Regions from separate parts of the Neobacillus sp. genome, predicted to be linked through region 3. Evidence: riboswitches for the same ligand, from Rfam matches in the RefSeq annotation. Region 3 holds a riboswitch; each other region holds the start of a gene.
What was found. Region 3 has a riboswitch for thiamine pyrophosphate ahead of thiT (energy-coupled thiamine transporter ThiT). Riboswitches for the same ligand answer to the same signal wherever they lie in the genome.
Positions count from the first base shown of each region.

Region 1: linked by a shared signal. The riboswitch ahead of thiM (hydroxyethylthiazole kinase) and the one ahead of thiT (energy-coupled thiamine transporter ThiT) in region 3 are both predicted to bind thiamine pyrophosphate.
Region 2: linked by a shared signal. The riboswitch ahead of RTR43_RS07000 (ABC transporter substrate-binding protein) and the one ahead of thiT (energy-coupled thiamine transporter ThiT) in region 3 are both predicted to bind thiamine pyrophosphate.

Region 1 covers NZ_DALZYO010000010.1:77,316-84,851, reverse strand. Annotated here, with positions in the region: gene RTR43_RS07810 (ABC transporter ATP-binding protein) at 1-541, opposite strand, end outside; gene tenA (thiaminase II) at 489-1,160, opposite strand; gene thiW (energy coupling factor transporter S component ThiW) at 1,530-2,039, opposite strand; gene thiE (thiamine phosphate synthase) at 2,023-2,685, opposite strand; gene thiD (bifunctional hydroxymethylpyrimidine kinase/phosphomethylpyrimidine kinase) at 2,700-3,506, opposite strand; gene thiM (hydroxyethylthiazole kinase) at 3,516-4,322, opposite strand; TPP riboswitch at 4,403-4,512, opposite strand; gene RTR43_RS25635 (DUF1963 domain-containing protein) at 4,602-4,745, opposite strand; gene RTR43_RS07780 (DUF2804 domain-containing protein) at 4,717-5,751, opposite strand; gene RTR43_RS07775 (glutaredoxin family protein) at 5,924-6,160, opposite strand; gene galU (UTP--glucose-1-phosphate uridylyltransferase GalU) at 6,422-7,312, opposite strand; gene RTR43_RS07765 (HipA family kinase) at 7,407-7,536, opposite strand, start outside.
Region 2 covers NZ_DALZYO010000009.1:60,059-67,594, reverse strand. Annotated here, with positions in the region: gene RTR43_RS07030 (CoB--CoM heterodisulfide reductase iron-sulfur subunit B family protein) at 1-92, shown strand, start outside; gene RTR43_RS07025 (molecular chaperone GrpE) at 137-478, shown strand; gene RTR43_RS07020 (TatD family hydrolase) at 839-1,612, opposite strand; gene RTR43_RS07015 (ABC transporter ATP-binding protein) at 1,618-2,358, opposite strand; gene RTR43_RS07010 (ABC transporter permease) at 2,355-3,122, opposite strand; gene RTR43_RS07005 (thiamine-binding protein) at 3,122-3,412, opposite strand; gene RTR43_RS07000 (ABC transporter substrate-binding protein) at 3,424-4,419, opposite strand; TPP riboswitch at 4,760-4,869, opposite strand; gene RTR43_RS06995 (cytochrome ubiquinol oxidase subunit I) at 5,425-6,831, shown strand; gene cydB (cytochrome d ubiquinol oxidase subunit II) at 6,833-7,536, shown strand, end outside.
Region 3 covers NZ_DALZYO010000018.1:37,743-45,278, reverse strand. Annotated here, with positions in the region: gene RTR43_RS12630 (transglycosylase domain-containing protein) at 1-1,101, opposite strand, end outside; gene RTR43_RS12625 (helix-turn-helix transcriptional regulator) at 1,449-1,904, opposite strand; gene RTR43_RS12620 (FeoB-associated Cys-rich membrane protein) at 2,032-2,187, opposite strand; gene feoB (ferrous iron transport protein B) at 2,209-4,212, opposite strand; gene RTR43_RS12610 (FeoA family protein) at 4,212-4,436, opposite strand; gene thiT (energy-coupled thiamine transporter ThiT) at 4,582-5,169, opposite strand; TPP riboswitch at 5,242-5,348, opposite strand; gene RTR43_RS12600 (histidine kinase N-terminal domain-containing protein) at 5,564-6,697, shown strand; gene RTR43_RS12595 (GNAT family N-acetyltransferase) at 6,829-7,383, shown strand.

The sequences.
Region 1 (7,536 bases), on a different contig from region 3:
CGAGTGCCCCAAACGGCTCGTCTAACAATAATAGGCCTCTGCCCGTCATGATTGTTCTCAAAAAAGCGACCCGCTGTCTCATTCCTCCAGAGAGTTCATCCGGATAGGCACTTTCCCACTCCGTCAATCCAAACCGGTCTAACCATTCTCGAATCTCGGGAATTCTCCGTTGGCTATTTTCCTTCGACACCTCCAGCGGCAGCAATACATTGTCTAAAACCGTTCGCCATGGTAACAGTAAATCCTTCTGCGGCATATAGCCTACCTTCCCTAACCTGTTTCCAGCGTTTTCTCCATTAATCCAGATTTCTCCCTGGTCAGGCTCTAGTAAGCCGGTAATCAATTTAAATAGGGTACTTTTCCCAGATCCACTTGCACCAATTACGGAGACAAATTCTCCCGCTTTCACATCCATGGATAAATTTTGAAAAATGGGCCTGTTGCCTTCAAAAGCATATGTAAGTTTTTCGATTGAAACAAAAGATGAGTTAGACAGGCCAATCTCCTCCTTCGTAAACCATATCCCAGAACATGTATTCAAACCGCGACGTCGTCAAGAAATGGTCTGTTAAAATAGCTAACTCTCGTTCAGACTTTCCTTCTACCAACCAATCTAGCAAATCAATGAGCCACATGGCTAACGAACCAAATTCATTCGAGGAATACATTTTTACCCATTCACCATATAATGGATGCTCGCTGGAATTCGGATAGTTATCTGCTAGCATTGTGCTAATCTCCCGATAACTCCACATACAAGGCAGCAGCGATGAGATTAATTCCTCCAAAGATCCATTCTGAGCAACATTCAGCATATACCGTGTGTAGGCTAAGTTAATGGGTGAGGGCTTAGTTTCCTCTAGCTCCTGGTGGGTAATGCCCAACTTGGCCGCGTAAGTGCGATGCAGCTCCATTTCTCCGTTTAATGTATCATGCAATAATTTCGCAAAAAATGTCATCGTATCGAGGTCTCTGGCTTTAACCACCCCCAATGCAAAAAGCTTGGAATAGTCGATTAAAAATACATAATCCTGCTTCATGTAACGTATGAATGATTCCACTGGAAGCGCTCCACTCCCCAAGCCAACAACAAAAGGATGCTGATGGATTTTCTCCCATATATCTTTTACTTTTACATTAAGTTGTTGCGAAAATTTCATTTTTGTCCCCCATTTTGCACATTTTTAGGCTGGTTGTTGCTTTTCACCTGATCCCATTCTCTTTAAGAAGCATTTATCAGCGGAAAATTGCTATTTATCAGCGATTTCAACCAATATATCAGCGAAAAACGTTTTTTATCAGCGATTTCAATCAATATTTCAGCGAGATTGTATTTTAACAGCGAATCCAAGATTTATCAGCGATTCATTTTTTCAGACCAAAGTGAATTTAAAAACCCGCTCACCTGGAAATGGAATAAGCGGGTTAAAAACACCTCCCACTTCCCTCAACAGGTATCAACTTGTCCGGGTTCAAAGGGTTCAGAGGCACCCTCCATCTCCAGCCTCAAGGCTTCCCCTAGTGAATGTTTATTTAGTTTTTAAAGATTGATCAGCCATTATTAAGATTTTCTTTCTTAAGAAAATAGTTAAAATCATCAACCCAAGCAGGGCTCCCGCAAAAGAGCTAAAAATGAATAAAGGAATGAAGCTAAAAACGGTTGCTTCTTTCCCAAGTAAAAGAGTTGCAATTGGATAACAAAGAACCGCACCAATAATCCCCGTTCCAATAACTTCACCGATAAAAGCCAAATAGATTTTTCTAGTTTTTAAATATAAAAGAGAGGCCAGCAATGCCCCAACCATACTTCCGGGAAAGGCAAAAACCGAACCAGTACCCATCAAATTTCTAAGTAAGGAGACACATAAGGCCTGAGCAACAGCGTAAAATGGACCCAAAAGGACAGCTGATAAAACGTTTAAAAAATGCTGAACAGGAAATATCTTGGTAAATCCCATCGGAATTGATACCAGGTTACTCGAGATCGTGCCAATCGCGATCAGCATCGCCGTCAAAGTTAATTTATGAGTTTTGTTCATCTGATTTTTTCTCCTCAACACTATCACTTAATGCCCTCGCTGCTACCATAGGTGACGCTTCATGGCTAATTGCTGTGATCACCGAAACACCATCTGCTCCTGCTTCCACGACGGATCTAGCATTTTCGTGAGTGATTCCGCCGATTCCGACGATTGGGATGGTGAAGCCTTCTTTTCTTAATGTTTGGATCAATGTTGTCCCACGGGATGGCTTGGCATCCACCTTTGTTTTCGTCGGAAAAACTGGACCAATCCCAAAATAATCCGCTCCCTCTCTCAGAGCGACCTCGGCTTCTTCAATTGAATGAACGGAAACACCGAGGATTTTATCACCAATTTTTTCTCTTACCGATTTGACAGGCTCATCTTCTTGCCCGATATGAACCCCATCTGCATCAATTGCAAGCGCTAGCTCGATATCGTCATTGACGATAAATGGGATTTGATGATCCCTACATATGCTCTGCAGTTCTTTGGCTAGACTTAACTTTTCAGTACCTGTTAAAGCTCCTTCACCCTTCTCACGATATTGAAAAAGGGTTATACCGCCGGCAATCGCTTCCTCCAAAACATCTTTCGGGTTTTTCAAGCAGTTGTTACTGCCCATAATAAAATAAACTTTCAGTAACGCTCGAAGGTTGATCATGGTCTAGCCAACTCCTAAATATTTTTTCTTTTTCCATATGCCCAATGGTTGGTAGGACCATGTCCGTGACCAATTTCAATCTGGTCTTCAATTGCTGCCTGAATAAATTTTTTCGCTATAACTACGGCATTATGTACTGTAGAGCCCTTCGCCAATTCAGCGGTAATCACAGCCGAAAAGGTACATCCGGTTCCATGGGTATTTTTTGTGTCAACTCGCTTGCTGCTAAAAGTGAAGAATTCCTTTCCATCAAACAGTAAATCACTGGATGATTCAAACTCATCTTTATCATGACCGCCTTTTATGACGACATTTTTCACACCTATTTCATATAGTCGTTTGGCAGCCTCCATTTTCCCTTCAGTGGTTCGGATTTCCATCCCTGTCAGCACCTCTGCCTCCGGGATGTTTGGAGTCACAACTTCAGCAAGCGGCAATAAATGGTTTTTCAGCGCAGAAATGGCTTCCTGTTGCAGCAATGAAGCCCCACCCTTCGCAATCATTACAGGATCGACGACGATATTTTTCCATTGATATTTTTTGAGTTGCTCTGAAACGGCATCGATAATATCTGCACTAAAAAGCATTCCTGTTTTCACCGCATCTGTACCGATATCCTCCCCGATAGCTTGAATTTGTTGAATAACTGCCTCGGCTGTCATCGGATAGACTGCATGAACACCCAAAGTATTTTGCGCGGTAACAGCCGTGAGTGCCGACATGCCGAAAACCTCTAACTCCTGAAACGTTTTCAGGTCCGCTTGAATTCCTGCTCCACCGCCGCTATCAGAACCTGCGATTGTTATGGCCTTTTCAATCATAGTAACCCCCTAAAATTCCCTAAAAGAACTAAATTGATTGATATCTTCAAAAGAAACGAGTGATAATTGGTTCAAAAATTCAATTTGGAAACTACCCGGGCCTAGGTCCGCTGTTTTTCTAGCAGCCTTTTCCGCTGCAATCCCATAGTAAGTTAAAGCAGCCACCGTTGCCCTTAAAAAATCCTTTTCCACTCCCACAAAAGCTCCAATTACAGAGGTTAATAGGCAGCCCGTTCCTGTCACCTTTGTCATAATCGGGTGTCCATTTGAAACTACATATGTTGTTTTTCCGTCAGTTACAACATCCTCTTTTCCAGTGATGACAACCACACAGTTCATTTTTTGTGCAGCAGTAATCGCAAGTTCAGTGATATTCCCTTTGGCATCCCCTGCATCGACGCCTTTAATTTCCCACTTCTCGCCGACCACATTAGCCATTTCTGCGGCGTTACCCCTAATAATGGACACCTTTACCTCATTCATGATTTTTTGCGCGGTTTCCGTCCGATAACGAGTAGCGCCGGCACCAACCGGATCAAAGATCACTGGAACACCCGATTCATTTGCTGCCCTTCCAGCAAGGATCATCGAATCCACTGTTTGTGAATTTAACGTACCAATATTCAAAACTACTGAATTAGCAATCTGTGCCATATCAGCTACTTCTTCCATTGCATACGCCATTACCGGTGAAGCGCCAAGGGCAAGGAGCCCATTCGCCGTGAAATTAGTAACCACGACATTAGTTATGTTATGTACAAGCGGGTTAACCTCTCTTACTTTTTGCAATGTTTCGCACAAGCTGTTTTTTTCCATGTTAAACACTCCTTTTTTTTTAAAATAAAAAAAGCCAGGTCCATAAAAATAGACCTGGCTAGTAAGTATAAGAATAAAATCACTTAACTCAACTACTTTCCTACGCTGGTATTACCCAGATCAGGTCCAAAGGGTTAAAAACTTAAACGTTTTCTCTCAGCCTGATTACAGGGCACCCCTAGTAGATACATTCGTATTAAATTAAATAAATCATAACTCTATTAAATAATACTGTAAAGAAAATTGTGATAAATAAATTCTTATCAAAGGAAAACGCACTCAATAGCATTGAAGAATAAATCCAACCTTTTCAAACCGTTTATTTTTCAAATCGTCTTTGTGGGTGCAGAAATACAGTATTCCAGATTCCCTCAGATTCGTTCCTGAATTGGCATTACCAGCGATTATAAACTCGCTCGGCAAAGCCTAAGAAATCTCTTACTTCAATAACACATCCATCATCAAGTACTGCCTTCCCATTGAACCTACCAAATACTTGGTGCTGATCACTGGCAATTATTCCAATCGAAGTAAAATCAGATCGATCCAAAATAGGATTAAAGTTCATTTCAAACCTACCATCGCTTGATGAAAAGTTCCATTGCGTCATATAATCAAATTTACCACCCTCTTTCTTCGGAATATGAAAGGTCACTTCTGCTAATTTATGTGCACGTCCATCGTAAAAGAGCATATTTTCACTTGCTGCCGAAGTATCACCAAAGCCGTACCCGATATTAAAACCGAACGTTTTTCCATTCGCGACACCTGATGCTGATCCCCAGTACCATGTATTCTTGTAAGTCCAAACACCCCTTCCCCAATCCAGGATGCCAAAGGAAGTAGCGGGATTGAAATGATACTCTTGGCCATCAATGGTGACAACACCATTAGCCCTCATACAGTTAATTTTTTGATTATAATAGAAGGCTTTTGGATCTTCCGCGAATGGAGTTGCAATCACCATCGAATCCTTTGGTTCGTCACTTAAGTTGATGTCACAAAGAAGATCCTTGCCTTTATCAAAATTTTTCATGGAACACTTTAGCCTTCTCGCTGTCCCTTTATGAAGAAATTCAATATGGATTCGTTTATCTCTGTATACAACGTCACCCACTTTTGATGATGAAGGTAACTGCAACTTACCAAATGTAAAGGGCTTGATAATGCTAGTTGTTCTATATCTGGCATTTTTAAAATCCATAAAGGAAACACTTAATAGCCCCATATACGAATTATCTGCAACTGTTAGGGCGACACCAAACTCATCATTCGCAACAAAATAATAATCCCACTCTTTGATTCGATAAGAATGTGCATGGATATCCTCACGACGATATTCGTGCAAAAGGTCTGTTGCATACCCTTTGTCGTTTAGTTCACCCCTGTCATTAAGCAACTTTTGAGGTGTCTCCATTTTTCTTTGCATAAATCTCACCTCACTTATTAATCTGAAAGTTCATCTATACATTTCAATTCGAGAAGCACCTTGCCAAGACCTTTACATTTTGAAAAAAAAGAGTGCCAAATCAACATTGATTTGATACTCGATTTATCGTCAATGAATACCTTTTTTCTACAAGTGGAATTTCCCTCATGCCTTATCGGGCTATATCCATTAGCTCTTTAAGCTCATTTGTAAATCCCTTTACTACTCGATTATCGAACACGGAGACCGGGACACCCATAAAACCAAGTTCCTCTACTTCCTTTTGATAATCAGGGTTTGCTGATACGTTCCTTGTCTCAAAAGGGATTCCTTCCTGTTTAAGTACCTGTTTGACTAAATCGCATTCAATGCAATCGTTTGTGGTATAAACGATTATCTGCTTTTTCATCACTTCTTTTTCCCCTTTCTAAATTTCATAAGGCAAAGTAAAAAACGAGATCTAGCACTACCTCGAGAAATGTCATTTCTTGCGCTTTCCCAAGCAATAATTCCATTATAAACACTTCACGCTAAAATTCTATATTGGCATATAAAAAGAAACAAACCCCGTAAAATCACGAAGTTTGTGTATAAATTTGAATTAAATTCCATTTTGTCCACCTGCGGCGGACACTTAGCCCAAAATGTCTTTCTATGGTGCCTGACACCATTAATTTGAGCCTTTAGTTAAGTCGTTTTTTATTTTTTTTATGTGAGCGAGTATTTCTTCTTTTGTGTCGGGTCTGGTTAGAGCGATGTCGATTGTTGCTTTAATGTAGCCGATTTTGTCACCTATGTCGTAGCGTTTTCCCTGAAAATTGTATGCTAAGACTGTCTTCAGTTTATTTAGCTCATTAATGGCATCGGTAAGCTGTAGTTCATTCCCTTTTCCAATTGGAAGCTTCTCTAATATTTCAAAGATTTCAGGTTGTAATACGTAACGACCCATGATCGCCAAATTGGAAGGAGCGTCCTCTACTTTTGGTTTTTCTATTAAAAAATCAACATTGTAAAGATTTGAACCTCCCATTGAACCCTTTGTCTTAACTATACCGTATTTACTAACATCATCTTCCGGGACATTCTGAACACCGATAACTGAACTTTTATTCTTTTCATAAACACCAATTAACTGCTTCAAACAAGGAATTTCCGACATCACGATATCGTCGCCTAATAAAACAGCAAATGGCTCTTTACCAATAAAACTTTTAGCACAAAGAATTGCATGTCCGAGCCCTTTTGGCTCCTTTTGCCGGACATAATAAATATTTACTAAGCTTGAAATTGACTGGACTTCCTTTAATGCATCTAACTTATTCTTTTTTAATAATGTATCTTCCAGCTCATAGGATTTATCAAAGTGATTCTCAATTGACCTTTTTCCCCTGCCTGTGATCAAGATAATCTCCTCAATCCCCGATGCGACCGCTTCTTCCACAATGTATTGGATTGTTGGTTTATCAACTATTGGTAACATTTCCTTTGGTTGTGCTTTTGTGGCTGGTAAAAAACGAGTTCCGAGGCCAGCGGCTGGAATAATGGCCTTGCGGATTTTCATAACCTGCCTCCATCCATTTTCTATTTTATCTATTTTATGCACATCGACAAACTCGGTTCATGACAAAAGCCTATAAACCAACAACTCCCTTTCCCTATCGGGTCTGGGAGTTAATGGAGTTTTCTTTTAGTGGTCGGTAGATCTTTTTTAAAAATTTGTGCAGCAAATCTGGAAGAATTTTTTTGCGCCGAGTCACTAGGGCGGATACGATCGCCTTTTTTTCA
Region 2 (7,536 bases), on a different contig from region 3:
TGGCATTAGGATTCTCACCTGAAGAACTGGCAATTCAAAGGCATGTTGTCACGGCGATTCCTGTTTTAAGAGAAGCCTTAACATTAATTTAAGTAGGGACTCCTGGTGATTAGTTCAGACAAGGGGGGCTGTTTTCATGCAATATATCTTTGAGAAAAAGGCCAAATTGGTCGGAAGTGTCGATAAAGGAATGCTCTGGCTTCTGAATGTCCATGATGATTGGATTCATGATCAATATGGTGAAAGTTATATCTATTACGGACAAATATATTCTTCACTTAACCCATTCCATCCATTATCAACATCGATAACTGGGTATTTCCACGATGATGATTCAAAGAAATGGATTAAAGTAAAAGCTGGAGTTGCAAAATTCAATCCCGAGAATATTCAAGACTCTTGGGAGGATAAGCTTGAGAAATTAATTAAGATTAAGTTTAAAACCGGTGGCTATAAATATGTAAAGAAAAATGGATAAATTTGCTTATCAAATTCAGACTGCTGATGAATCATTCAAGCGGTCTGTTTTTTATCCTTATTAGCCTGAGAATTTTTCTTTTAAGGAAATTATATAAATAACCTCATTTAGATGCGTTACGGAGAACCTTATCACAAGTAACGGTAACCCAATAAATAATAAGTTTTAAAATAAACCTACTTCTCTTAATTACCAGAGATATAGGGTTATTTTTTTAGATATCACTCTTGTTTGATCCACAGTTATTTTTGGTATAAAGAAACAAAAGGAGCAGGTGTAAATCCTTCTCCAGTGTTTTCGTACTTTCACTTCATTTTTGATATAGATCCATTAAAAAGAGACAGCAGTATTCTTGCTTCATTAAATAGAAAAGAATGATTTCGTATTATAAAAAACGTGATGACAAACCTCATTAATTGAAAGCTTTTTTATTTCGGATATCGTTTTAATCGATTCTTTCATCATGGAGGGATGCGTCATCTTTCCGGTAAAAGGTCCTTCAAAAGGCCATGGACCATCTGTTTCGACCATGATTTGCTGAAGTGGATAGGATTGAACGAGCTGTTGAATTTCCTCCTCATACAAAACATCGGGCGTGACAGAAATGTAGTGCCCGTTTTCTGCCATTCGCAGGATCGTTTTGGAATCACCTTTGAACCAATGGAAATGGGCTTTTGGAACGGAGTATCTCTCCAAAAGGTCACAAACGATGGGGGCATCTTCATAAACAGCATGAAGGACGATAGGTTTTTCTAATTCCTTACTTAGTTTAATAAATGCTTCTAATAGTTCAATGTATTGGCTACGTTGAACAGTAGTTAGTTTTTGTTCTTTTCCTAAATAATAAGGAAGCCCCACTTCACCAACTGCGACCATGTCATTTTGATTGCTCTTTATCCAACTGAAAAGTTCCTCCATTTGTTTCTCCGTAGGGGGCGTTTGTTCAGGATGAAAGCCGAAAGCTGGCTTAACCTTTGAGTATATTTTGGCAAGATCCTTATTTTTTTTACTTGATTCTAAATCAAAAGAAACGGATATTAGTGCTTCTAAAGATGAGTCCCTTTCAATGATATCCTTTATTTCTTGATCGTTATAATGATCTAAGTGAATATGTGCATCAATCATTTTTAGCAATGTAATCACTCTCCTGCATTTTTGAGAGAATAGTAAATTTTCCTTTTCCATTCTAAGAACTCGTCTTCTAGAAATAGACTTTCCTCTCTTGGACGTGAAAAAGGGACGTGAAATTCAGCTGCCACTTGAGAAGGTTTATTAGATAAAACAATAATTCGGTCGGATAGAAATAATGCTTCTTCAATATTATGGGTCACAAAAAGGATGGTTCTTCGATGTTCTTCCCAAATTGATAAAAGCCATTTTTGCATATCAAGTCGTGTTAATTCATCTAAGGAAGAAAAAGGTTCGTCCAAGCAAATGATGGATTGTGGACTTAATAATGCTCGAATAAAGGAAGCCCTTTGTTTCATACCACCTGATAATTCATGAGGATACGCATTTTCATACCCCGTTAATCCAGCGATATTGATCATTTCTAATGCTGCTTCTTTCTCTTTTTTTCCTTGAAGCTCTTGCCCTAGCAATACATTTTCAAGAATGGTTCTCCATGGAAGGAGAGAAGGGGTTTGTGGCATATAGCTTATATAACCCCGTTTTCCGTTAATGACTTGATGATCTAAGTGAATGGTACCTTGATCCGGAGAGAGGATTCCTCCGATAAGACTAAAAATGGTACTTTTCCCACTACCTGATGGACCAAGAATGGAGACAAACTCATTCTCATCAACTGTGAATGCGAGATTCTTGATCACTTCATTCTTGTCAAATTGCTTAGAAATATTTGAAACCGTAAGATGACTCACTTCCATTTCGCCCCTTTCAACTGCCACCGAACGAGCCAGCGTTCAATAAGAACGATGATAGAAAAATATAATAAACTTAATGTCACAATTGCAAATATGGCTACAAAAACTCTATCTGTACGGAAGGATGAGGAGGCAAGGGTCATATAAACACCAATACCTTCCTTCGCTCCAAGCCATTCGGATATAACTGCACCCATGACACTGTAGGTAGCGGATATTTTTAAACCAGAAAATAGTGAAGGAAGGGCATAGGGAAGCTCTAGTTTCCAAAATAATTGCTTATTCGATGCCCCTGCCATAATCATGTAATGCTTTAACTCATTGGAAGTTTGCTTAAATCCATCTAATGCGGCAACGGTAATGGGAAAAAAGCAAACGAGAGTGATGACAATCATTTTTGGTAATAATCCAAAGCCAAACCAAATCACTAAAAGAGGAGCTAGGACGATAATAGGAATGTTTTGTGAAATGATTAGCAACGGATAAATCGATTCCCGAATGAAAGGGAGCAAGTGCAATAGAATAGCCGTAAGTAGACCGATTAGTAAACCTAATGCAAATCCAAGTAAGGATAGATTGATGGTTGATAATAAATGGGGGTAAAAGTTAGACCAACCATCGAAACCCTCATAAAATATTTTTGTCGGTGTGGGTAAAAGCCAATCCGGAACTCCAGATTTAATCGCAACCGTTTCCCAGACAATGAATAAAAGGAGGAGAACCAATAACGGTCTCCACCCTTTCGCTATGATTTTCATCATTATCTATATTTCTCCGTAAGCTGATCCATGGAGATGCCTGATGGCTGGTACAATACTTTTATTTGGGAGATAACGTTACTGCTTCCCAGCTCAATCATGCGATCGTTCATTTTCGTGATCACCTGCAGTAATTGCTGTAAATCGCCTTCCATTGTTGTTTCAAGAGGATGTACCTCAAATTTTACCCCTGACTCTTGAATTACTCGGATTGCTTCATCTACATATGGAATAACACTTTCGCCATTTTTTGTTTTTGGTATGATTTGAATACTGATCAGTGAATTTGTCATTTCATCACCCCTTATTGTGGTAAAAATTGATTTGTAAATGCTTTTTTAGCATCAAGCTTTTTCTCAAGAAGTCCATTGTCAAACATCCATGAAGCATAATTTTCCCATACTTTTTGTTTTTGCTCGCCCCATCTTGGTGCATCATCTTGATATTTAGAGGCTAGCCATTCTTGACTTTTTTTAACAAGCTTTGGATCCAAGTCAGGCACTGCTTTAATTAAAATGTCGGCAGCATCGGATGGATGTTTAATAGCAAATTCATACCCTTTGGAAACAGCTTTTACAAAAGCTTTAACTGTATCAGGGTTTTCTTTCATCATGTTTTCATTCGTTGCGAGAACTGGCGTGTAATAATCGAGTTTATCAGAGTAGTCGGTTAGGTATACCATATTGAGCTTTTCTCCACGCAGCTCTGCCTCTACACCGGTCCAGCCATAATAAATCCATGCGAAATCGATGTTTCGTTTCACCGCTGTAAAGAAATCAGTATCACCCATATTTACAATCGAAACTTTGTTCACATCGGCATTTTCTTTTTTCATTAAGGAAGAAAGAACAGATTTTTCAACAGGTGAGCCCCAGCCACCGTATGTTTTACCTGCAAAATCCTTTGGTGTAACAATGTTCTTCGCAGCTGGTGAGGCAAAACCTGAAGTATTATGTTGAATGATGGCTGCTATAGAAACGAGAGGAACGCCTTGTATACGTGCCTGTGTGATCGATTCTTGATAGCTTACCCCAAACTCTGATTTACCTGAAGCCACAAGCTGATCTGCTCCAGCATCACCTGGCATAATGATGTTCACATCTAATCCTTCGTCTTTAAAATAACCTTTTTCTTTTGCCACATATAAACCGGTATGATTCGTGTTTGGTGTCCAATCTAGAACGACAGATACCTTTTTCAGAGAGTGTGTGTTTTTCTTATTCGTTTCTGATGCTGATTTCGGATTGCTACAACCTGCAATCATTAATAATGAACATAAAACGATTAACCACTTTTTCATTCCTACTCCTCCTATGTAGATAATTAGAAAAGCGCAAGCGCCCTGGTCAGCGGCGTATGACCTGGAGCTCTCCAACTGAGATAAAGGAAACACGAAGAGCCGAAGGCGATTCGATGTTGACTTATCGTAGGGCGGAGAGCGAAGGTCACTAGCCGCTAGGGCGCTGGAGCTAGACAATAGAAAAGCGCAAGCGCCCTGGTCAGCGGCGTATGACCTCCTCGAAAAAGCTAACGCTTTTTCTTCGTGCGCTGCTTATGCTGCCGAAGCTTTCCTTGTGGAGCTAGACAATTAAAAAGCGCCCTAGGGGAGAACCCAGGGCGCATATAAGCAAACAATTTTATTTGTTCAAGAATATGTTCCCTCCGCTGGTATCAACCAGATCAGGTTTTAAGAGTCAACATCTTAAGGATGTAATCTCAACCGGCAACACCGGTTCCCCTACAATTCTAACTATTAAATTATATTCCAAACACATTATAACAGAATTCTTTATTTTGACTAGTGCAAAATATGGAAATTTGGTAGAAAGGGGAGAAAGTTTCAACTATTCTAGATTTGATAATCAGTATAATAAAGGGAGTCTATTTCCATGGGTCATTTTAGTTCTAACGTGTTCAGGTTTTTATTTCAGCATTTTTGAAAATATTAGCAGTGACTTTTACCATTGATATCTTTGTTGTTTCTTTAAAAGTTGCATAAAAACAAGATGGAATTGCCATAAAACCTTTCATAATAGGGCTTTATTTGGCACATACTCTCTACGGTTCAGAAAAGTGTCATAAGTTCGTCAAAAAACCGACGAATTAATTCATAAATGTTTGATATTATACTTATGTAAATATTAATTTTAAAACGATAATAATTTTAATTTAATATTTATTTTAATAATCTGGCTTTTTTAGCAATCTTTTAATTAGAATTCGCAATAACTACTCTCATCTTTGTGAAGTAATGAACATAATTTAAACAGAAAAATCATGAAAAATGCTTAGGGAGGAAATGAGTATGGATCAAGTCTTTTTAGCGAGACTTCAGTTTGGTGTGACCACAGTTTACCACTTTTTCTTTGTTCCACTTACAATCGGTCTGGTGTTTATGGTCGCTTTAATGGAGACTTTGTATGTTACGAAGAAAAATGAGACCTACAAGAAAATGGCAAAATTTTGGGGTCACTTGTTTTTGATTAACTTTGCCGTCGGGGTTGTAACAGGTATTATTCAAGAATTCCAATTTGGTATGAACTGGTCTGATTATTCGAGATTTGTAGGAGACGTTTTTGGTGCCCCACTTGCAATTGAAGCACTGCTAGCTTTCTTTATGGAGTCAACCTTTATCGGATTGTGGATTTTCGGCTGGGATCGTCTCTCTAAAAAAATGCATTTAGCATGTATTTGGCTTGTATCGATCGGAACCATTCTTTCAGGATTTTGGATCTTAACGGCCAATTCCTTTATGCAGGTTCCTGTCGGCTATGCAATCAAAAATGGACGGGCAGAGATGAATGACTTTTTTGCACTTATCACAAATGGCCAACTGTGGGTTGAATTTCCTCATGTTTTGGCAGGCGCCTTATGTACAGGAGCTTTCTTTACAGCAGGAATTAGCGCCTATAATTTGTTAAAGAAACGCAATATGGAGTTCTATAAAAAATCAATGAATATTGCTTTAATCATTGGATTGATTGGTAGCATTGGTACTGCATTAACCGGCCACAGCCAAGCTCAATATCTAGTAAAAACACAACCAATGAAAATGGCGGCTGCAGAGGGCATCTGGCAAGATACAGCAGACCCGGCACCTTGGTCAGCTCTTGCGATCATTGACTCAGCTAAAAAGGAAAACAAGTTTGAACTTAACATTCCTTACGCCCTTAGCTTTCTATCTTATTCCAAATTTGAGGGCAGCTTAAAAGGAATGGAGACACTTCAAAAAGAGTATGCAGCGAAATATGATGACAAAGTAGGTAAAGGGACAAATTACATTCCTCCGGTAAAAACAACTTATTGGAGCTTCCGGTTAATGATTGGTTTCGGTGTAGGAATGATCTTATTATCTATGATTGGATTATACCTATGGAAGAAAGGAAGACTTGAAAACAGCAAGTTGTTTTTGAAGTTTTTACTTCCGGCGATTTCCTTTCCGTTCCTGGCCAATACGTTTGGTTGGATCATGACGGAAGTAGGCCGCCAGCCTTGGAGTGTTTTTGGCTTGATGACCACTGCCAATGCGGTCTCACCAAATGTTTCCGGGGGCAGCGTTTTATTTTCAATCATCCTGTATGTGTTAATTTTTACAGTTCTAGCTATTGTCATGGTTTATTTAATGATTCGAGAAATCAAAAAGGGTCCTGCAGACCAGCTAGGAATTACCCCAAATAAAACAATTGATCCGTTTGATAAGGTAGGTGCTTAGGATGGAATTAAGTGAATTATGGTTTGTCTTAATCGCCGTTTTATTTATTGGTTTCTTCTTTCTTGAAGGTTTTGATTTTGGTGTCGGTATGTCAACAAGGTTTTTGGCTCGCACTCAGACTGAGCGATCGATCATGATCAATGCCATTGGGCCTGTTTGGGATGCGAATGAAGTTTGGCTCTTAACTGCCGGTGGTGCGATTTTTGCTGCTTTCCCAAATTGGTATGCAACTATGTTCAGCGGATACTATCTTCCATTATTAGTTGTATTACTTGCTTTAATTGCCCGCGGTGTTTCCTTTGAATTCCGCAGCAAGGTTCCCAGCAGTCGCTGGACAAATGTCTGGGATTGGGCGCTCTTTTCTGGCAGCTTGTTGCCTCCGTTTTTACTAGGTGTTTTATTTACAAGTATGCTTAAAGGAATGCCAATCCATAAAGACATGAATATGACAGCTGGATTCACTGATTTCATTAATGTATACTCGCTATGGGGAGGTTTAACTGTTACATTGTTATGCCTTTTACATGGATTAAACTTCTTGACGTTGAAAACGGAAGGGGAACTCCGAGAACGGTCAGCCGCCTTAGCGAAGAAAGTAGTCCTAGCGGTTCTGGGGGCACTCGTCGTCTTTGTTGGATTATCTTGGTCCATGACTGATATTTTTGAAGTTCGTCTTATACCAGAACTGATCATTGTCGTTTTAAT
Region 3 (7,536 bases):
TGCCTTTAACTGCGATGCTCGGTTATAGCCCCTAAAAGTATGATCCCCTCTACCGCCAACAAGAGCCCTTACCCCACCTGATTTAGGGTCAACTAAAACTCCCCCGCTTTGCACAAGCCGGTCATTTCCTTTTGGGAATAAGGCATCATTTTGATACGTCTTCTCCATTGCCGCTTGCATGGAAGGATCAAGTTCGGTATAGATTTGATAGCCGCCTGTTAATAATTCATCTTGAGATAACCCGTACTGTTTTATGGCCTCATCTAATACTTGGTCAACATAATAAGGAAATTTACCACGGAACGGGTCACCGCCCTTGTCATCGAGAACAACCTTTTCATTCTTTGCCTTTTCAACTTGCTGTTTTGTAATAAAGCCTTGCTCGTTCATTTTAGCTAGCACAAGGTTTCTTCTTTCGGTTGCCTTTTCCATATGTTCATAAGGATTTAAGGCAGAAGGAGCTTTGATTAATCCCGCCAATAAGGCGGACTCGCTTATGGTAAGGTCTTTAACCTCTTTTGCAAAATATTTACTTGCGGCTTGTTTAATTCCATATGCACCATTCCCAAAATAAATTTGATTTAAATACATCTGAAGGATTTCCTGTTTCGTATACTCCCGTTCAACTGCTAATGCTAAAAAAACTTCCTCCAATTTCCTTTTCAATGTTTTTTCCGAAGTAAGTATCGTATTTTTCGTTAATTGTTGTGTGATAGTACTACCACCTTCGACCATCCCACCAGCCTTTAGGTCGCGGAGGAGAGCCCTAGATGTACCAATTAAATCAACACCGCTATGTTGATAAAAACGATGATCCTCAATGGCAATGATGGCATTTTTCATTGAATCAGGTACTTCCTTGATTGAAACTCCTTCATTCTTATTCGCAGATACTTTGCTTGCTACCTCCCCATTTACGTCATAAAAAACCGTTGGCTGGGGAAGCTCATTTTTCAGTTCTGATATATCTGCATCCTTGGAAAGATAATAAAGAAGTCCAAAGAAACTTAGAATCATAATCAACACAGTTAACACCAAAACTTGGAGTAAATGCCACTTTTTCCAGTTCTTAAAGAATTTGAGTACAGCTAATTTTTTCATTGTGCCTCCTAAGATATGATAATGCGTAAGGAAAGGATATCCAAACGGCCGATTATCTTTACCAGGTATAATTTTCGATGAATGGCTAGATTTTATGACTATACAAGGAAAACTGACTGAAAACATAAAGTGCGTTTTACGCCTCCAACAATTATAGTGGAAATAGAAAACATCCAAATAACTAAGCTTCCATAATAAATGGGATGTGAACAGAGTTACGCTTTACTTAATTCGTCGGACTTACTGTATATTTTTCACTATGATTGGATTTGCTGATTCGTTGGGTGCTTAGCCCCTTTTCAATACAAAAGACAGGCCTCGTAGCCCGTCTTTTCAAATTTCTTCTATTATAAACCTTTGGTCAATTCTTTAAAGCGCTGCTTTGTCATCTTTTCATCAAAGCTGCTGTAAATCCGATAATTTCTTTCATCTAATATCCGAAAATGTTTGCTTAGAATATTTTGCTGGAGAATAAATCCACTTTTCTTCGAAATCGCTTTCCACCATATCCGGCCGCCAAGTGTTTTCATCTTACGATAATCAATACCTTCCCTAGCAACCGTTTCCAACACTTCTAAGGGCTCGTTTCCAAATAAAAATTGAACTGTTTCCGTTTCCCGAAAAAGAGCACAAATTGCAACAACAGTAGACCAATTGGCCAGAACTCTTCCCTTCTCAATTTGCACAAGCGTTTTCTTGGAGACACCAATGATATCTGCCATTTTATCCTGCGTATAACCTGCTTCTGTCCGGATCAGACGAAGCTTTTCAGAAACCTGCATGATAATTTCATCTCTGGTCACGTTTTAGCCCTTCTTTCAATCGCTTCTAGTGTAATTTTACACAAGTTCCTCGACTTTTAAAAGTAATTAAGCCTATTTAAAGCAAAAAACTACTATCGTCTTAAGATAGCAGTTTTTTACGAGACATTTATTTCAATTTCGGTGGAATAGCGCATTGGCTTGAGCATGAATTTTTCAAGTCGCAGGCGGCACATTTTCCCTTTTTGGATTTATTAATAAATTTCACAAAATGCCAAATCGCGTAACCAAAGATAGCAACACCTATCAGAACACTGGCAATCATTTACTCCACCTCTTTTATAAATTAGACCCATCCGAACAGCTTGCCGCCTTGATAGATAATTAAGGATAAAATATAGGCAATGGCAAACGCATAAATCATCGAAAAAGCTGTCCACTTTTTAGAGTTTGTTTCTTTATAAATTGTTGCTACTGTTGCCAGGCATGGAATATATAACAAAATAAAAACCATGAAACTATAGGCAGAAAGCGGGGTATAATAATTAGCTAACAATCCTTGTAGGCTGGCATCATTCGGAACAAAATAAATAATATTCATCGTCGAAATAATCGCTTCTTTTGCAAGGAAGCCAGTAATTAACGAAGCCGTTGCCTGCCAAGTACCAAATCCAATTGGTGCAAAAATTGGTGCTATGACATTTCCGATCTTAGCTAAAAAGCTGTGATCCATATCCACATTTAAACCACCAGGACCAGCGTAGGATAAAAGCCAAATAAAGACAGAACCCGCAAAAATAAATGTCCCAGCCTTTCTGACAAACCCTTTCCCTTTATCCCAAGTACTTCTCCAAAGTGATTGAAACTGTGGAAGTCGATATGGCGGCAGTTCAATTACAAATAAGGATGTTTCCGATTTTAGGATGGTAGTAGAAAATATTTTTGCCAAGATTAAAGCAACAACGATCCCAAGAACATAGAGGCTAAGGACAATGAATGCTTTGTTCCCAGCAAAAAAGGCACCGACAAATAAAGCATAGACTGGTAAACGGGCTGAGCAGGACATTAACGGCGTCAGCAGAATCGTTAATAACCTTTCTCTTGGGGTCTCAATTGTTCTGGCTGCCATTATTCCCGGTACATTACAACCGAAGCCAATCATCATCGGAATAAATGCTTTACCATTCAAGCCCACAGATTCCATGATTCTGTCCATTACCAAGGCGACACGTGCCATATAACCGGAATCTTCTAATAAGGAAATAAAGAAGAATAAAATGAAAATTTGCGGTACAAATACGAGAACACCACCAACCCCTGCAACTAATCCTTCAATAATTAATGCATGGATAAAAGCAGATGCATGAATAGCGTTTAACACTGTTTCAAACCCGTTGGTAACTGGACCTGTTAAAAGGGCATCTAACGCATCCGACAACGGCGTTCCTAACCAATCAAAGGTAAGCATAAACATTAAATACATAAGCAATAAGAAAATAGGCATCCCAAGATAACGATTCGTTACAATGCTATCAATTTTTTCAGAAAGAGGAATTATCGAATTACTTTTTCTTGCTACGTCAGCAACGATATTCTCTATGACTTCTTTTCTCTTTAAATAGATAAAGTTTGCTAATGATTTACTATCATATTGCTTCTGTAATTTCAATTCCAGGTTTGCCTTAATTGCATTCAGCTTTTGAGGGTCTGCAATACTATTAACATAGTTTTTAACATATTCATTACCTTCAAAATATTGAATCGCCAAAAAGCGTTCAGAATGACTAGTTTTCCCCTTTAGTTCACCTGTCAGTGTTGTTACAGCTTCCTCAACCTCTTTTCCATAATAAACGAGGTTCTTTTTCGTTGGCTGCATCGATTTGGTTGCGATCACATCGACAAGCTTATCGCAGCCCTTTCCACTTCTGGCGACAACGGGGACGACAGGCACGCCGAGAATTTCTGAAAGCTTTGAAGAGTCTATATGAATCCCACGCTTATTTGCTACATCTATCATATTTAAACCGATAAGGGCTGGCTTTTCAAACTCAAGTAATTGGAGTGTTAAATGCAAATTACGTTCCAATTGTGAAGCATCTAATATATTTAGCAGACGATCTACGGATTCATTCAAAAAGAAAGAAGTGACAACCCCTTCATCCTTTGACAGCGGATTTAAGGTATACACACCAGGTAAATCAATTAAATGGCCAATATTATTTTTGAAAACGCCAACTTTCTTTTCAACTGTTACACCGCTCCAGTTCCCCACATACGCATAGGAACCTGTTAGATTATTAAACAATGAAGTTTTCCCGGTGTTGGGGTTTCCAATAAGAGCGATTTCCATTATATTCTCTCCACTTCAATCTGAACTGCTTCCCTGCGTCGGATTCCGACACACTGTCCGCAAGACTCAATCATAATTGGGCCGCCAAATGGCATGACACATTTCACACACACTTCTGATCCCTCTGTAATCCCTAAATCAAGTAATCGTCTTTGTACCAGGTTACCAACATGAGAAATATCAATAATCTTTCCCTTATCTCCTGCTTTTAACGATGCAACCATGTATATCACCCTATCTATGTTAATTGAGAATGATTATCTTTCTATATTAACAGTTTAACACTTTTTTATGGGAAAAAGCATACTTATTTTGTGACAAAAATACGAAAAAAAAGAAAAGCGATATGCTTCTCTTTTTCATCCCTTATTAATGTACTTGTAAAAACCTTTTTTTAGGCATTGAACTGATAACAAGAATGATCACAATAGCACTAATTACAAAGCTTGGAAGCATATAGGTTCCATTATATATCAGCGAGTAAATTGTAACCGGTTGTCCCTTAGGTGCGTAATTTCCGAAGAAAACAATACCAGAAACAACATGGCATAGATAGCGGAGCAAACTGCCAAAAAATGCTCCAAATATCGCATAAATCATCCATTTACCCTTTTTTCCTTCTGCAAGAGATTTTTGAATTTGACCTGCAAAAATCCCAGCTAAGCCAACAACTGAAAATGCGATAAAGTAATCGATGATACCTTGAACAATTGTATAAATTTGTGCGAATCCTAGAATGAATTGTAATAACCCTAGTAAAAAGCCTGTTAGTAGACCGCCTTTAATGCCCCAGCGGTATGCCATTAGGAAAATAGGCACCATTGCGATGGAAATAGATCCACCCTGTGGCCAAAATTTTGTCATTAAAAATCCCGATAAGAGGTCTAATAAATATGCCAGTGCTGTAAATACAGCGACCTCAGTAATAAATAGCGTATTACTTTTTTTTCTGTTCAATTCAGTGTCCCCCTCTATTTTGAAAACAAAAAAAAGCAATGCAAGACGAAAAGGATTGTCTGCATTGCTTTAATATCCGGCAAACCACATCCCTACGCTAGTGTTACCTAACAGGTTCATAGGGTCAGAACTCGAACGTTCACTCTCAGCCGCCTAAAGCAGCTCCCCCTGTGGAAGTATTCAATTGTTTCCATATCGAATATACAATTGTTTTATCACTTTGACAAGGAAAATACTACATTCGTGTTGAAAACCTATGATTTTCTTTTAACATAAGAGGGACTACTTGCCAGATGATTCACGAAATACTCAGAAAAATTTTTATTTCAATTATAAAGGATTTTGTTCATTATAAGCGAATTAGTTTGTATTCAAGGTTGGTCAGGAGGTTATCATGTTTACAGAAAAACAAACTGAAATGCTTGCTTTTTTTGATCATAATAAAGAGGCAATATTACATGAATGGAGAAATTCATTTCTCTTTACTGAAGCAGAACCGTATAAAGAAAAAATCCGCGTATATGCTGAAGCTCTTTTTAACGTAATATTAACTATGCATAGGATGAATGACCAGGAGCTTTTAGCTGTGCTTGAAAAACTTGCGATAGAAATATCTGGTGAAAGAGTTATCGCTGATATTAACATTGGCGACTTTGTTTATAATGTTAATTTAGGCAGAACTGTTTTATGGAGTTATTTTAGTAAATCCAGAATTCCTTGGTCGGAGATACATGAATCAATGAACAGAATCAATTTCTGTTTCGATAAATTTCTTTTTTTTGCAGTCTCTCATTATACAGAGGAAAAAAACAAAATCATTGAGGAAAAGACAATATTCATCGACTCGACTCATCAGGATCGGTTAACACTTCTTGGACAAATGACGTCAAGCTTCATTCATGAATTTAGGAATCCACTCACTTCTGTTCAGGGATTTATTCAATTACTGAAAGCTGATTATCCAAATATGCGATATTTAGACATTATTTCGAGTGAGTTAGACCAACTAAATTTTCGAATTTCACAGTTTTTACTTTTGTCCAAAAAAGAATTAATCGGTAAGGAAAAAGAATATTTCAAATTAAATAAGCTAATTAGTGATGTATTAAACTTTCTATACCCAAGTATATTAGATGGTAAAGTGAAAATAACAATGGATTTAAGTAATGATTTTACACTCCATGGGTACGCTGATGAAATTAGACAAGTATTCATTAATATTATTTTTAACGCTATTGATGTTCTCAATCACCATGTGAATGAGAATCCAACGATTGAAATTGTTAGCTTTTTAGAAAATAATCAGAAAGTCTCCATTAATATTTCTAATAATGGACCGATAATTCCATCAGAACTGCAACAAACCATATTTGAGCCATTTTTCACCACTAAAAAACTCGGCACAGGTCTTGGGTTATTTGTCTGTAAAGAAATTATTGAAAAACATAAAGGGAGCTTGTCTTGTGATTCTAAACCTGAAAAAACCACCTTTTCGCTGACACTCCCTCTCGCTACAGTGTCAAAATAGCATGAATAAACTTGTTTAGAAAATCCCTGCTTTAATAAGGCAAGGATTTTCTTTTTTTCTTCCTTAGAAACCTTCCGAAAAAGTTTTTTTGGCATATGATGTACTAAAAATTTTTTCGGGAGAATAGGCCTATGTTTACATTAAAAGTTGATCACGATATTGAACTTCAATTGTTAGAACGACATCATGCCTTTAATCTGTTTCAGCTTGTTGAAGAAAACCGTGATCATTTACGTGAGTGGATGCCATGGGTGGATAGTATGAACAGCCTTTATCAGTTTGAATCCATCATACCAGTTTGGCTAACACAATTTGCAGAGAATAGTGCTCTTAATGTCGGGATTCTTTACAAAGGGGACCTAGTTGGTTCGATTGGGTTAAATCAAATGGATTGGTACAACAGTACAACAAGCATTGGCTATTATCTTGCCAAAAAAGCAGAAGGTCACGGTGTAATCACCCGTTCGGTTCAAGCCTTGTTAAACTATTGTTTTTTTCAATTAGGATTAAACCGTGTCGAAATTCGTTGTGGGGTTAAAAATAAGAAAAGCCAAGCGATTCCGGAAAGACTAGGTTTTGTTAAAGAAGGGATAATAAGAGATGGTGAACAATTAAACGGCCGCTTTCACAATCTTATCGTTTACAGCATGTTGGCTCGTGAATGGAAAGGAACTAAGAGAAAATAAGTTTTCAAAAATAAAGGATTCCTTTGTGCTGCCAATTGGCAGCTTTTTTTAATATTTTATTAAATTTGCTCATTGGGTCTATTTTTGGAATAATAAATTTTTACATTCTGCAATTATAAAGTGAACTGTAAGGTAATAATGAGACAAAGAGTA